Regions from separate parts of the Micromonospora sp. NPDC047644 genome, predicted to be linked through region 1. Evidence: riboswitches for the same ligand, from Rfam matches in the RefSeq annotation. Region 1 holds a riboswitch; the other holds the start of a gene.
The links. A riboswitch is a leader RNA that binds a small molecule or an ion and turns the genes downstream of it on or off. The one in region 1 is predicted to bind S-adenosylmethionine.

Region 1 (7,751 bases):
CGGTACGTCTCGGCGAGGCCGGACGGCGAGGCGAACCGGTGCCCTCGGACGTAGACCGCGCTGTCCACCAGACCACCGTGAGACGCGGCGGCGGGTGACTCCGTGGGCGGCGGCACACCGACCCTGGTTTCGTACTCGTCGAGTTGGCGGCCGAAGCCACCACCCGGGCGGAAGCGACGGCCGCCGACCATGCCCTGTCCCCTCCCCCGGCGCCGTCCCGTCCAGCCCGGGGCGCTGCTTCCCCGCTGCCCCGGGCCCTGAAACCCGCCGTGGCGTCGGCCGGGTTCCGCGCACCGGCGGACGGGGACGGCCCGCCGGGCGGATACTCACGGTGACCGTGGGGGATGACGGGGGACGCGCCGGTGAAGGTCGACAGCACCGGCCGGTTGCGGGGGTGGCTGCTCGACGCCGGCTCGGACCAGGCCGTACAGCACCCGGGGCCGCACGGGCGCCCGCCGGAGCACCGGCACCACCCGTGGTGGAAGGTGATGTGCCTGACCGGCGTCGACTACTTCTCCACGCTGGGTTACCAGCCGGGCATCGCGGCGCTGGCCGCCGGCGCGCTCTCACCGGTGGCGACCCTGGTGCTGGTGCTGGTGACCCTGCTGGGGGCGCTGCCGGTCTACCGGCGGGTGGCGGTGGAGAGCCCGTACGGTGAGGGCTCCATCGCGATGCTGGTACGCCTGCTGAGCTACTGGCCGGGCAAGTTGCTGGTGCTGGTGCTGCTCGGTTTCGTGGCCACCGACTTCATCATCACCATCACCCTCTCGGCCGCCGACGCGACGGCGCACATCGACGAGAACCCGTTCTGGCCGAGCGGGCTCAAGGGTCACGAGGTGCTGGTCACGCTGCTGCTGGTGTCGCTGTTGGGCGCGGTGTTCCTCAAGGGATTCACCGAGGCCATCGGGATCGCCGTCGTCCTGGTCGCGGTCTACCTGACGCTGAACGCGGTGGTGGTGGCCGACGCGCTGTGGCGGGTGGCGACGCATCCGAGCGCGGTCGGCGACTGGACCACGATGCTGACCACCGGGCACGGCGATCCGTGGCTGGTCGTCGGGCTGTCGCTGTTGGTCTTTCCGAAGCTGGCGTTGGGTCTGTCCGGCTTCGAGACCGGGGTGGCGGTCATGCCGAGCGTACGGGGTGACCCGCAGGACTCCGAGGCACGACCGCTGGGCCGGATCCGTGGCGCGCGCCGGCTGCTCACCACCGCGGCGGTGATCATGAGTGTCTTCCTCATCACCAGCAGCGTGACGACCACGGTGCTCATCCCGCCGGAGGCCTTCCAGCCGGGCGGACCGGCGAACGGGCGCGCGTTGGCGTACCTGGCGCACGCCCACCTCGGCGAGGTGTTCGGCACCGTCTACGACCTGTCCACGATCGGAATCCTCTGGTTCGCCGGGGCATCCGCGATGGCGGGTCTGCTCAACCTCGTGCCGCGCTACCTGCCCCGGTACGGCATGGCGCCGACCTGGGCGCGAGCCGTCCGGCCGCTCGTGCTGGTCTTCACCGCCGTCGCGTTTCTGATCACGATCGTCTTCGAGGCCAGCGTGGACGCGCAGGGCGGCGCGTACGCCACCGGGGTCCTGGTGTTGATCACCTCGGCCGCGACGGCGGTGACGCTCGCTGCGCGCCGGCAGCGTCAGCGCGGCCGCACCATCGCCTTCGGCGTCATCGCATTGATCTTCGTCTACACCACCGTGGCGAACGTGGTGGAGCGCCCGGACGGTGTGAAGATCGCGGCCTGTTTCATCGGCGGGATCATCCTGGTGTCGGTGCTGTCCCGGCTGATGCGGGCCTACGAGCTGCGCGTCGACCACGTCGAGCTGGACCACACCGCGGCGCGGATGATCGACGAACGCGCCGGACGACGGATCCGCCTCGTCGCGCACGAACCCGACCGGCGCGACGAGGCGGAGTACCGCGCCAAGCTGGCGCAGACCATGGCGGACAACGACTTTCCCGACGACAGCGACGTCATCTTCGTCGAGGTCACGGTCACCGACCCGTCCGACTTCGAGACCGAGCTGCTGGTCCGCGGTGGGAAAGTCGACGGCCGTTTCCCGGTGCTCAGCCTGGCCAGCTCGTCGGTGCCCACCGCGCTCGCCGCCCTGTTGCTGGAGATCCGCGACCGCAGCCGTCGGCGCCCCCACATCTACTTCGAGTGGTCCGAGGGTGGCCCCACCCGCAACTTCCTGCGCTACCTGGCCTTCGGACAGGGTGCCATCGCCTCGGTGACCCGGGAGATCCTGCGCCGCCAGGAGCCCGACCCGCACCGTCGACCGCACGTCCATGCCGGCTGACCTGCGAGTCGACAGCCCGTCGCGCACAGTGAGCGTGGTCATACCGACTGGACGATCCACCCGTTCCTGCTGCTAGCCTCGGCGCAGGTCATGAGCGCCAGCGCGAAGCCCCGGCTCGCTGGCCGGCAACCCTCCTCCGCGGTGGGGTGCCCCGGGTGAAGACCAGGCACCGGCAGGACGTCGGTGCAAGCGTGGCCTGGCACCCAGGTCAGCACAGACCCGGGAGAACCATGCGCATCCTCGGCACCACCGGACCGACCGACGTCGCGGGCACCCGCACCGGTCGCCCCTCGCCCGTACTGATCCGGCGACGGCACGTGGACATGATGCGAATGTGCAGCGCCGCCTGTCGTGGCGGCACCGCGCTCTAGCACCACCTTCCCGAGCTCCTTTCCCACCGGTACGCCCATCGGGCGCGCCGTCGGTGGCGTACGTCCGTGCGCGCCGAGACACCACCCTTCGGAGACACCAGTGCGATTCCTTCCTGCCCTGACCCGCGCCGCCGCCCTGGGCGCGGTCACGATCCTCGCCGCCACCGCCCTCACCGCCTGCGGGAACGACGACTCCTCCGACGCCAACCCGTACGGCCTGGCCCAGTCGGGCGTGCTGCGCGCCGGGACGCTGACCGACGCCCCGCCGAACGTGTACCTCGAGGACGGCAAGTTCACCGGCTTCGACAACGACCTGCTCACCGCCGTGGCCGGCAAGCTCTCCCTCAAGGTCGAGTTCGTCGGCACCGACTTCTCCGCACTGCTCAGCCAGGTCAACAACCGTAAGTTCGACGTGGGCAGTTCCTCGATCACCATCACCGAGGCCCGCAAGAAGACCGTCGACTTCGGCAACGGCTACGACTTCGGCTACTTCGGCCTGGACGTCCCGGCCGGCTCGCCGATCACCGGCTTCGACCAGCTCGCCGGGAAGCGGGTCGTGGTGGTGCAGGGCACCGTCCAGGACGACTACGCCACCGGCAAGCAGCTCAACCCGGTGCGGGTGCCGGACTACAACGGCGCGATCAACCAGCTCAAGGCGGGCACCGCCGACGCCTGGATCGCCCCGGCGGAGATCGGTGAGAAGTCGGCCGCCGACAGCAAGGGCAAGATCACCGTGGCGGCCAAGCAGCTCAGCCCGGCACCGACCGCGTACGCGGTGGCCAAGGGCAACGACAAGCTGCGCGAGGCGCTGAACAAGGCCCTCGACGAGGTCATCGCCGACGGCACCTGGAACCGGTTGCAGGCCCAGTACTACCCGGGCCGGCCGATCCCGGCGGACTTCGCCCCGGGCAGCGGCGCGGTCAAGGTCGCGCCGTCGGCGTCCGCGTCGGCCGCGTCCTGAGCCGGTGACGAGCGAGCGGGGCGGTAGGAGGAGCAACCGATGGAACCGTTGACCACCCTGTGGGAGACCTTCTTCGACGCCGACGCGATGCGCGAGGCGCTGCCCGAGATGCTGACCGTCGGGTTGCCCAACACGCTGATCCTCGCGGTCTCCGCCGCCCTGCTCGGCTCGGTGCTCGGCCTGTTGCTGGCCGTCGCCGGGATCTCCCGCAGCCGCTGGCTGCGCTGGCCGGCGCGGGTCTACACCGACGTGTTCCGGGGGCTGCCGGCCGCGGCGACGATCCTGCTGATCGGGGTCGGGCTGGCCCCGCTGGGCATGCAGGTCTGGGGGCCGGATCCCTACCCGTTGGGCATTCTGGCGCTGTCGCTGATCGCCGCCGCGTACATCGGGGAGATCTTCCGCTCGGGCATCCAGTCGGTGGAGGCCGCCCAGTTGGAGGGCGCCCGCGCGCTCGGCTTCTCCTGGGCCGACGCGATGCGGCTGGTGATCATTCCGCAGGGCATCCGGCGGGTGCTGCCGGCCTGGGTGAACCAGCTCATCGCGCTGATCAAGGACTCCAGTCTGGTCTACTTCCTCGGCCTGGTGGCCAGCCAGCGGGAGCTGTTCCGGATCGGGCAGGACTACGCGGCCACCACCGGCAACGAATCGGCGCTGCTGCTGGCGGGGCTCTTCTACCTGGCGTTGACGGTCCCGCTGACGCACGTCGTCAACTGGATCGACCGACGGCTGCGCAACGGTCGGCCGGCCACCGCGCCCGACGATGAGGACGACGAGGACCTGTCGACCGCCACCACCGAAGGGAGCCGACGATGACCACCGACACCACCACCTCGGTCAGCCTCGACGTCCGCGACGTGCACCTCGCCTTCGGGCCGAACCGGGTGCTGCGCGGCGTCGACCTCTCGGTGCCGCGGGGCGCGACGGCCTGCGTCATCGGCCCGTCCGGGTCGGGCAAGTCCACGCTGCTGCGCACCATCAACCGGCTGATCGAACCGGACCGGGGCGACGTGCTGCTGGACGGGCGCAGCGTGCTCGGCGACGACCCGGACGCGCTGCGGCAACGGGTGGGCATGGTGTTCCAGCAGTTCAACCTCTTCCCACACATGAGCGTGCTGCGCAACGTCACGCTGGCGCTGCGCCGGCTGCGCAAGCTCGATGCGGACGAGGCGGAGGCCGTGGCCCGGGCCCAGTTGGAGCTGGTGGGGCTGGCCGGCAAGGCGGACTCCCGGCCGGCGCAGCTCTCCGGTGGTCAACAGCAGCGGGTGGCGATCGCCCGCGCGCTGGCGCTGCGCCCCGAGGTGATGCTCTTCGACGAGGCGACGTCGGCGCTCGACCCGGAGCTGGTCAAGGGCGTCCTCGGGGTGATGGCCGACCTGTCCGCCGCCGGCATGACCATGGTGGTGGTGACCCACGAGATGGGCTTCGCCCGGCAGGTCGCCGACACCGTCGCCTTCATGGACCGGGGCGTGGTGCTGGAGGCCGGCCCACCCGAGGCGGTCTTCGAGCGGGCCGAGCATCCGCGGCTGCGCCGGTTCCTCGACCAGGTGCTCTGAGCCCTCCGTCACTCGTTGGGTCCGCGACCGAGCAGCCGGATCTCCTCGTTGTCCAGCGCGGACTGGAGTTCCTGGAGCACCAGGTCGTCGATCTCCCGGTTGTCGCGCAGCCGGGTGACCTCCCGCCTCTTGTGGGCGAGGACGCCGAGGCGCAGTCGGTGTTCCAACCGGCGCTCCTCGGCGGTGTTCCCACCGCTCTCGTCGAGGTCCGCCAGATGCCGTCGGTACTCGGCCTCCAGCCGGCGCACCGACTCGTCCTGGGCACCGACCTCCGCGGCGACCTGCGGTAGGGCGGCCAGGCCCACCTCGGTCGCCCGCCGCCGGGCGTTGCGGGCCTCGTCGACGCGTTCCGGGTCACCGGTGAGCCCGGCCCAGCGCACCACCAACGGCAGGGTGGTGCCCTGAAGCAGCATGATCAGCACGATCACCAGCGCGGTCACGAAGATGATCAGGTCGCGTTCGGCCACCGGCTGACCGTCGACCATCACCGTCGGGACGGCCAGGGCGGCGGCGAGCGACACCGCGCCCCGGAAACCGGACCAGCCCGCGACGGTGCCGACCCGCCAGCTCGACGGCCCCTGGCTCGGGTCCATGATGCGGCGACGCCGAAGCCTCGCGATCTGTGCGGTGAGGTAGACGAAGAGCAGCCGGGTGCCGATCACGACGAGGGTGACCACCAGCACGATCACCAGAGCCCTCGGGGGCGAGGTGCTGGTGATCCCCCGGACCGCGCGAGGAATCTGCGTGCCGAGCAGGACGAACAACCCGCCGTTGATCAGGAAGGTGGACAGGTCCCAGAACGCGTACGCCAGGACCCGGGACCGGGCGCGGATCACCCGTGGGCCGGCGTAGGCAAGCACCAGGCCGGCGACCACCACCGCCAGCACACCGCTGGCGTGCACCGAGTCAGCCAGCAGGAAGGCACCGAACGGGGTCAGCACGCTGAGCGCACCCTCGCGCAACGGATCGTCGAGCCGTTTGCGGATCAGCACCACCGCGGCCCCCACCAGCAGGCCGGCGACCACACCGCCGACGCTGGCGCCGACGAACTCCTCGCCGATGCCCAGGACACCCGGGTCTTCGCTGTGGCTGAGCAGCCCCACGGCCACAGCGAAGATCACCAGCGCCGTACCGTCGTTGACCAGGCTCTCCGCGTGCAGGGTGGTGAGCAGCTTCCGGGGCAACCGCTTGGCCAGGCCGGTGACCGCGGCGGCGTCGGTAGGCGCGAGGACCGCGCCGAGCACCCAGGCGGCGTCGGGGTTCACCCCGAACGCCTGCGCGGCGAACGACACGGTGACCATGGTGAGCACCACCAGCACCACGGCCAGCAGCCCGATCACGGGCAGGTTGGCCCGGATCTCCCGCAGGCTGATGGTGAGGCTCTCCCGGTAGAGGATCGCCGGCAGGAAGATCAGCAGGACCAGGTCGGGTTCCAGGGTGACCTCGGACAGCGGCGGCGTGAGCCCGAGCAGCACACCCAACGCGATGAGCAGCACCGGCGGGGCGACCCGGTACCGGCCGCCGAGGGTGGTGCCGACAAGGACGGTGACGCCGAGTGCCACGATCAGGATGAGCGCCTCCACGCGTACCCCCCTCGGATCATGGCCGACGGTGGACACGCCGGTGGTTCCATCTGACCGCACCCCACGGCTGGTTCCGGCCGAAACCGGCAAGTCGCCGGGGAGCCAGAGCGCGTTGGCCAGGCACACCCGCCGCGGCGCTCAGGACGGGTCGTCGGCGCGGACGCGTGCCAGGAGCAGCCGGGCGGTACGGCGATGCTCGGCGGCTTCCTCGTCGCGGCCCAGCGCGGCGGCCAGATCGGCGAGGTGCGCGGCCACCGGGCCGACGGTGAGCACCCCGCTGCCGGCAGCCAGTTCGGTGGCGGCCGGGCGGAGCGCGCGGGCGACGCGTTCCATGGTGGGTCGGTCGCGGACGGCCAGCGCCGCCCGGGCGGTGAGGCACAGCCGCACCTCCCGAAGCAGGTCGTGCGGCCCGTCCGGCAGGGCCCGCAACGCCGCCGTGGCAGCACCGGGGTCGTCGGCGGCGGCCAGCAGCAGGGGCCGAACCCAGGGCTCATGCGGGCCCCAGTCCCACCGCGCCCAGTCCTCGTCACCCGGCCCGGGAATCGGCCGCCGCGCCGCGGCCAGCCGGGGGTCACCCGCCGGCGGGGCGTCGCTCACCGCGTCGGCCAGGCGCAGGCCGAGCAGGGCGAGCGGCAGCAACCCCTGGGCCAGGCCCGGCATACCGTCGGCGGGTAGCTCTTCGGCGGCAGCACGGTACGCGGTTGCCGCGGCGTCCCGGTCGCCGCCCAACGCCAGCCGCAGCGCGGCGTACCACCGGGTGAAGACACCGACCAACGGCAGCTCGTACGCCTCGGCGAGGCGGTCGGCGGCGTTGGCGTGCGCGTCGGCGGCGGGCCGGTCGGCCAGCGCGCAGCTGGCCTGGACCAGGACGAGGTGGCCGAGCACCTCGAAGGTCACCAGGTGGTGCCGGGCGGCCAGCTCGACCAGTTCCACGCCGATCCGGGCCCGCGCGTCGGCCAGACCGACGCGGTGGAAGGCGTGCA
Region 2 (7,751 bases), on a different contig from region 1:
ACCGGCGAGGCGGTGCTCTTCGTCAAGCTCTACGACGTCGACAAGGACGGGGCGGCCACCCTGCCGAACGGCCTGGTCGCCCCGATCCGGCTCACCGGCCTGCCGCAGCAGGTGCAGGACGCCCGCCCGGTCACCGTGACGCTGCCCGGCATCGTCCGCCGGGTGGAGGCCGGGCACCGGCTGCGGCTGGTGGTGGCCACCTCCGACCAGGCGTACACCACGCCGGCCGCGCCGACCGTCTACACGGTGGCCGCGGACGGCGTGGTCAGCCTGCCGACGGTCAGCGGTGAGCCGATCCCCACCGCGGCGACCATCTGGCGCTGGGTACTGGCCGGCCTGCTCGCCGCCATCGTGATCGGGCTCGTCGTGGTCGTCGCTCTGGTCCGCCGCCGGCACCGCCGCCAGGACCGGTCGGTCCACCCGGAGTACGCGGACACCCCGCTGGCCGTGCGCGCGCTGCGCAAGGAGTACGCGGACGGCTTCGTCGCCGTGTCGAACGTGGACTTCGAGGTGCACCCGGGTCAGGTCGTCGGTCTACTCGGGCCGAACGGTGCCGGTAAGACCACCACCCTGCGGGTGCTGATGGGGCTGACCCAGCCGACCGCCGGGGAGATCTACGTCTTCGGTCGTCGGCTGGTGCCCGGCTCGCCGGTGCTGTCCCGGATCGGGGCGCTGGTGGAGGGGCCGGGCTTCCTGCCGTACCTGTCGGGCCTGGACAACCTGAAGGCGTACTGGCGGGCCACCGGGCGGCCGTGGGAGGACGCGCAGTTCGACGCGGCGCTGGAGATCGCCGGGTTGGGTGACTCGGTGCACCGGAGGATCAAGAACTACAGCCACGGTATGCGTCAGCGGCTCGCCATCGCCCAGGCCATGCTCGGTCTGCCCGAACTGCTGGTGTTGGACGAGCCGACCGACGGGCTCGACCCGCCGCAGATCGCCGAGATGCGCCGGGTGCTCCAGCGGTACGCCACGGACGGCCGGGCGGTGCTGGTCTCCAGTCACCTGCTGGCCGAGGTGGAGCAGACGTGCACGCACGCGGTGGTGGTGAACAAGGGTCGGATCGTGGCGTCCGGGCCGGTGGAGGAGATCGTGGGCGAGTCGCCGAGCGTGCTCTTCGACGTCACCGACCCGGTGGCGGCGCGGGCGGTGCTGGACCGGCTGCACGGGGTCCGCGTGTTGCCGGAGAGCGACGGCCAACTGGTGGTCGACACCAACGGCACGGCCCGCAGCGAGGTGGTGGCGGAGCTGGTGCGCGCCGGCATCGGGGTGGACCGGGTGGTGCCCCGGCGGCGCCTGGAGGACGCGTTCCTCGCCCTGGTGGGCGAGAACTCTCGGGGAAGCGGTGACCGGTGATGGCTGTTACTGACGCGGGTGAGGCCCGTGGTTACCGGCCGTCGGCCACCCTGCCGTTGATGGCGGAGTTCCGTCGGCAGGCGTCCCGGCGGCGGACCCAGTTGGCGCTGGGGTTCATGGTGGTGCTGCCGCTGATCATCCTGATCGCGTTCCAGTTCGACTCGGGCGGTGACGACGACAACGGCCGCAACGAGTTCGCCAGCCTGGTCGAGCTGGCCACCTCGGGTGGGCTCAACTTCACCCTGTTCTCGATCTTCGTGTCGGCGTCGTTCCTGTTGGTGGTGGTCGTCGCGCTGTTCTGCGGCGACACGGTGGCCAGTGAGGCGAGCTGGGGCAGCCTGCGGTATCTGTTGGCGGTCCCGGTGCCCCGGGCGCGGTTGTTGACGGTGAAGCTGGTGGTCGCGCTCGCGTACTCGGGACTGGCCCTGCTGCTGTTGGCCGGCACCGCGTTGCTGGCCGGCACCCTGCGCTACGGCTGGTCGCCGCTGCGCAGCACCGTCGCCGCCGAGCTGGAACCCACCGAGGGGTTGCTCCGGTTGCTGGCCGTGCTGGGTTACCTGGCGGTCGTCCTGCTGGTGGTGGCCGGCCTGGCGTTCCTGCTGTCGGTGATCACGGACGCGGCGCTGGGCGCGGTGGGTGGTGCGGTTCTGCTCTGGATCCTGTCCAGCATCCTGGACCAGATCACCGCCCTGGGCGCGCTGCGTGACTTCCTGCCGACCCACTTCAGCACCGCCTGGCTGGGGCTGCTGTCGACTCCGGTGCAGACCGACGACGTGGTGCGCGGCTGCATATCGGCGGTCAGCTACGCGACGCTGTTCTGGGGGTTGGCGTTCTGGCGTTTCACCCGCAAGGACATCACGTCGTAGCCTTCTTCCAGGCGCTGACGCCGATCCGGCCGGTGTTGCCGAGGTCGATCGGCCCGTCCGGGTCGACCTCGTCGGCCGGCTGCGCGGCGGCGGGCGCCACCGTCAGGAACTCGCCGTTGGTGGCGACCACTGTCGAGTCGGTGACCAGGTTGCGCCAGAGCACCACTGCGGTGGCCCGCTCCCCGGCGAGGAGGGTGACCGGCCGGGGTGGTTGGTCGAAGCCCGAGGTGATCTCCTTGGCGCCGTTGACCACGCGCAGCATGACCGGCTCGCGCTCCTCGTCGAAGACGTGCAGCACCGGGTACCCGTTGAGCTGGTAGGGGTGCTCGCCGCAGTTGACCAGTTCCAGACCGAGGGCGCGCAGGCCCATCGCGGCGTCCCCACCGGTCGACCGGATCCGGACGCCGCTGGCCGGGCACTCGGCCGGCGGCTCGGTGCTGGCGGTCGGGCCCGCTTCCGGCCTCGACGCGGCGGGCGGCGGTCCGCTCGGGTCCCCACCCTGGCCTTCATGGTCACGAGTGCAGCCGCCGAGCACGAGAGTCGCCGCGACTGTCGCGGCGATGCGTCGCAGTGCTGCCGTGTCACGGGAGATCATCCGTTGATCCTCGCCCATGGAGGCGCCTCGCTGGCGTCCGGCGTCGCCCCGACCCGCCCGCAGCCCGCGTCACGAGGCCAGGCAGGGTCCGTCGTGGTCGGCGGGCCGCAGGCATGCCCCCGCGCGCTCGAGTGCGCTTCTGCGTCGATCTTGCAGTTTCCGCTGTCGGTATGAAGGGATGCGCCCCTTCTGTCGGGACAGAAAGCGCAAGATCGCGGAGTAGGGGCGGGGCGGGGTGAGGAAACGTCGGACCATTTTCGGGGAGGATTTTCCCACCAGCAAGGAAATTATGATTTTCGATGCCCGCGTGCCTCAGGATCGTGGAGACCCATTCAATTTCCTCGATGGAGGTCTGATGAACGTCTCTCGGCTCGGCGGGCCGATCCTGTCCCTGTTCCGCATCGTGATCGGTCTGCTGTTCACGTTGCACGGCCTGTCCTCGGTGTTCGGGTTGTTCGGCGGCAACCCGATGACTGGCAAGGCGGTACCGTTCGGCACCTGGCCGGGTTGGTGGGCCGCCCTGATCCAGTTGGTCTGCGGCGTACTGGTGCTGGTCGGGCTCTTCGCCCGACCCGCCGCGCTGCTCGCCTCTGGCTCGATGGCGTACGCCTACTTCGTGGTGCACCAGCCGGATGCCCTGCTCCCGCTGCACAACGGAGGCGAGCTGGCGGCGCTCTTCTGCTGGGCGTTCCTGCTGGTCGCGGCTCTCGGCCCGGGTGCCTGGGCACTCGACTCGCTGCTCGCCCGGCGTCGCGGCGACGCCCCCTCGGCATCGGCTTCGGCGGCCGAGCCCGGCACGGTGTCCGTCTGACCAGACCCGAACCGCGCGCCGCCGAAGCCTCGACGAGGCGGCTTCGGCGGCGCGCCCGGTCAGGGGTTGGCCGATGTGCCTGGGGGCCGGGGCCGGCCGGCGCGCCCGGTCAGGGGTTGGCCGATGTGCCCGGGGCCGGCCGGCGCGCCCGGTCAGGGTCGGCCGATGTGCCCCGGGGCCGGGACTGGCCGACGGGCCCCGCCCGGGACCGGCCGACACTCCGCGGTCGTGGTGCTACTTCTCGCTGGTGCCGTAGACGATTCAGCTCCACAGCGAGCGTCGGAGGCATCTCCCGGGCTGCCGAGGTCACGGTCCGCCGCCTACCGGTTGCCGAGGTCACGGGCCGCCGCCTACCGGTTGCCGAGGTCAGGCGCCGCCTACCGGTTGCTGCGGCCACGCGGACCGCACGCGGCCGGCGAGCGGAGGCGGGGCGGGTCAGGCCGGCGGACGCTGGCTGAGGACCGCGTCCAGCAGGCCGGGGTAGAGCTTGTCCACCTCGTCGCGGCGGAGTCGGACCAGCCTGCTGGTGCCGGCCGCCCGGGTCCGGGTCAGCCCCGCCTCGCGCAGCACCTTGAGGTGGTGGCTGCGAGTGGCCTTGGAGACGCCGAAGTCGAAACTGCCGCAGGCGGACTCGCCGCCCTCGGCGAGCGCCCGGACGATCTGTAGCCGCACGTCGTCGGCGAGTGCGGCCAACACGGTGGTGACCGGTACGGCGGTCAGGTCGGGCTCGTGCGGCTCCATGTGACCAGTGTAACCCTTGTTCGACAACTATCGAACATCGTCCTATGGTCGGTGTCGTTGGTTCGACGATACTCGAACATTGGAGTTGCCGATGCGATCCCGCGCCGCGTACCCACTGGTCGCCGTGCTCGGTTGGGGCGTGATGTTCCCGATCCTGGCCAGCGCGCTTCACCGGGTCGACCCGCTCAACCTGACCACCGCGCGCTACCTGCTGGCCGCCGTCGTCCTGGTCGCCATCCTGCTGCTACGCGAGGGTGCCGGCGCGCTACGCCACGGTGGCCGGGCGCTGGAGGTGGTGGTGCTCGGAGTGGTCGGCTTCGCGGGCTTCAACCTGCTCACCAACCTGGCGCTGGAACACGCCGCCCCGCAGCAGATCTCCCTCTTCGTGGCGACCACCCCGGTGATCACCCAACTGGTCCGCTGGGCTCGCGACGGCGTACGCCCGAAGCCGCTCCTGCTGGCCCTCTCCCTGGTGGCGCTCCTCGGCGTCGGTCTGGTGATCACGCGCGGGAGCCTGGCCGGGCTCGGCCAGTTCGGCCTGGGTGGGCTCATGATGATCGGCGCGGTGCTGGGTTGGGGCATCTACACCCACGGTGCCAGCCGGTTCGGCGAGTGGTCGCCGCTGCGCTTCACCACACTGACCGCGCTCGCCGGCACGGCCGCCATGCTCGTCCTGAGCATCGGCGCCGACGCCGTCGGCTGGCAGCACGCGCCCGGTGCCGCCGACCTCGTGGCGGTCGCCCCCCAACTGGCGTACGCCGTGCTGGTGGGTGCCGTGATCGCGGTCCTGGCCTGGAACACCGGCGTGCAGCGACTCGGCGCCGCCAACGCCGCGCTGTTCATGAACCTGGTTCCGGTGACGACCTTCGCGGTGCAGATCGCCCGCGGCTACCGCCCGGAGCCCGTCGAACTGGTCGGGGCCGCCATCACGATCGCCGCCCTGATCGCCGCGAACCTCGCCGCCCGGCCCCGGGCCACGTCCCTACCCGGACCGAGCGCGGTGACGGACCCGATCGCGGTGACCGACCCCGTTGCGGTGAGCACCCGCTGACCCAATACCTGGGATCAGTGGTAGCAGCGGCCGACAGCGTTGTCCTAGACTCGACGGCACAACTGAATACCTCATCCAGAGGGGCTGAGGGATACGGCCCGACGACGCCCCGGCAACCACCCCGCGCGCTCACCGCTGAGCGACCCGTGGGGCAGGTGCCAATTCCGTCCCCGCCGCACCGTGCGATGCGGGGAAAGATGAGAGGACTCTCGACATGACGTCGACGCTCGTCGCCTCCGGCATCGACACCGCTGCCAGCCCCGCCCGCGCCCTGGTCTGCCGTGCCTGTTCGGCCCGCTACCCGCTCGCCGCCCAGCACGCCTGTTACGAGTGTTTCGGCCCGCTGGAGGTCGACTACGACACCGCCGCGCTGGCCACCGTCACCCGCGAGCAGATCGAGGCCGGCCCGAACAACATCTGGCGGTACGCCGCCCTGCTCCCCGCCGGTCAGGACCCGGCCAGCCGGGTCACCCTCGACCCGGGCCTCACCCCACTGGTGGCGGCCCCGCACCTCGCCGCCGAGCTGGGCATCACCGCGCCGCTCTGGGTCAAGGACGACAGTGCCAACCCGACCCACTCGTTCAAGGACCGGGTCGTCTCGGTGGCGCTCACCGCCGCCAAGGCCCTCGGCTTCAGCCGGTTCGCCTGCGCGTCGACCGGCAACCTGGCCAACTCGGTGGCCGCCCACGCGGCCCGCGCCGGGGTGCCCTCGGTGGTCTTCATCCCGAGCGACCTGGAGCAGGGCAAGGTCATCACCACCGCGGTCTACGGCGGCGAACTGGTCGCCATCGACGGTTCGTACGACGACGTCAACCGGCTCTGCGGTGAGCTGGTGGAGACCGACGAGTTCGAGGACACGGCGTTCGTCAACGTGAACGTCCGGCCGTACTACGCGGAGGGCTCCAAGACCCTCGGCTACGAGGTGGCCGAGCAGCTCGGCTGGCGGATCCCGGCGCAGGTGGTCATCCCGATGGCCAGCGGCGAGCTGCTCACCAAGATTGACAAGGCGTTCTCCGAACTGGTGGAGATCGGCCTGGTCGAGGCGCCCGCCGACGGCTGGAAGGTCTTCGGGGCGCAGTCCGCCGGCTGCAACCCGATCGCCGTCGCGCTGCACGGTGAGACCGACACGATCGTCCCGGTCAAGCCCACCGGCATCGCCAAGTCACTCAACATCGGCGACCCGGCGGCCGGTCTCTACGCCCTGGAGGCGGTCCGCCGCACCGGCGGCTGGATGGAGTACGTGGACGACGACGAGATCCGCGCGGGCATCCGCGATCTGGCCCGTACCACCGGGGTCTTCGCGGAGACCGCCGGCGGAGTCACCGTGGCGGTGCTGCGCAAGCTGGTCGAGTCCGGCCGGCTCGACCCGACGGCCGAGACCGTCGTGTTCAACACCGGCGAGGGTCTGAAGACCATCGACGCGGTGGCCGGCCAGGTCGGGCCGACCCACCACATCAAGCCCTCGCTGCGCGCCGCCCGCGACGCCGGCCTCCTGGGCTGAACGGCCCCGCCCGGCACCGGGCCGAGTGGATCAGTCGGTAACTGGGTTTTCGCTGTGAGTGTGGAAAACCCGCCCCTACGGACTTGACGGCAGGAACCGGACGGCGCAAGATGCTCCGTGCGGGAGGGCATTTCGCCGAAGACTTTTGAAGTTCTTGCGACCCAACGCCGGAGGCGTTGTGCGAGTGTCCCTCCCGACCAACGTTCGATCGGGCCAGCGATAATTCGCTGGCCCGATCGCTTTTGTGCGGTGCACGCTCACCGGCATGAGCATCACCATCGCGTCGTTCGACGACGCCGACCGGACGTCGGTCGACGAGGCGTACCGGATCGGGTCGGCGGCCAACGACGCCGACCTGCCGGACTTTCCGCCCTCCTGCCGGCGTCGCTTCGACGCGTTGTTCCGCACGCCGATGCCCGGCACCCGGTCGCTCTGGGCGCTGGCCCGTCTGGACGGCGAGCCGGCCGGCTACCTGCAACTGGACCTGCCGCAGCTCGACAACACCGACAACGCCACCGTCGATCTGCTGGTGCATCCGCGGCTGCGGTGCCGGGGCGTCGGCCGGGCCCTGCACGAGTACGGGCTGCGCCTGCTCCGCGAGCACGGCCGCAAGCGGGTGGTGGGGATGGCTGTCTCCGCACTGCCCGGCGGGCCGGCCCGGAGCGGGGCGGGCGACGCGTTCGCCGCCGCGACCGGAGCCCAGCCCGCTCTCGCCGAGGTACGCCGCCGGCTCGATGTCGGCGAGATCGACCGGGTCGCGTTGCGGGCGGCGCTCGCCGAGGCCCGACCGCACGCCGAGGGCTACCACGCCGTCTGCTGGCAGGGCTCCACCC

Region 2: linked by a shared signal. The riboswitch ahead of thrC (threonine synthase) and the one ahead of AB0877_RS23720 (ABC transporter substrate-binding protein) in region 1 are both predicted to bind S-adenosylmethionine.

The regions. Positions count from the first base shown of each region.
Region 1 is NZ_JBEYSY010000014.1:166,043-173,793, reverse strand. Features, by position in the region: gene corA (magnesium/cobalt transporter CorA) at 1-191, opposite strand, end outside; gene AB0877_RS23725 (amino acid transporter) at 345-2,300, shown strand; SAM riboswitch class IV at 2,387-2,498, shown strand; gene AB0877_RS23720 (ABC transporter substrate-binding protein) at 2,772-3,632, shown strand; gene AB0877_RS23715 (amino acid ABC transporter permease) at 3,672-4,445, shown strand; gene AB0877_RS23710 (amino acid ABC transporter ATP-binding protein) at 4,442-5,185, shown strand; gene AB0877_RS23705 (Na+/H+ antiporter) at 5,194-6,768, opposite strand; gene AB0877_RS23700 (BTAD domain-containing putative transcriptional regulator) at 6,907-7,751, opposite strand, start outside.
Region 2 is NZ_JBEYSY010000012.1:173,336-181,086, reverse strand. Features, by position in the region: gene AB0877_RS21170 (alpha/beta fold hydrolase) at 1-1,353, shown strand, start outside; gene AB0877_RS21165 (ABC transporter permease subunit) at 1,353-2,219, shown strand; gene AB0877_RS21160 (DUF4232 domain-containing protein) at 2,209-2,814, opposite strand; gene AB0877_RS21155 (DoxX family protein) at 3,170-3,625, shown strand; gene AB0877_RS21150 (metalloregulator ArsR/SmtB family transcription factor) at 4,061-4,366, opposite strand; gene AB0877_RS21145 (DMT family transporter) at 4,458-5,417, shown strand; SAM riboswitch class I at 5,486-5,621, shown strand; gene thrC (threonine synthase) at 5,632-6,918, shown strand; gene AB0877_RS21135 (GNAT family N-acetyltransferase) at 7,184-7,751, shown strand, end outside.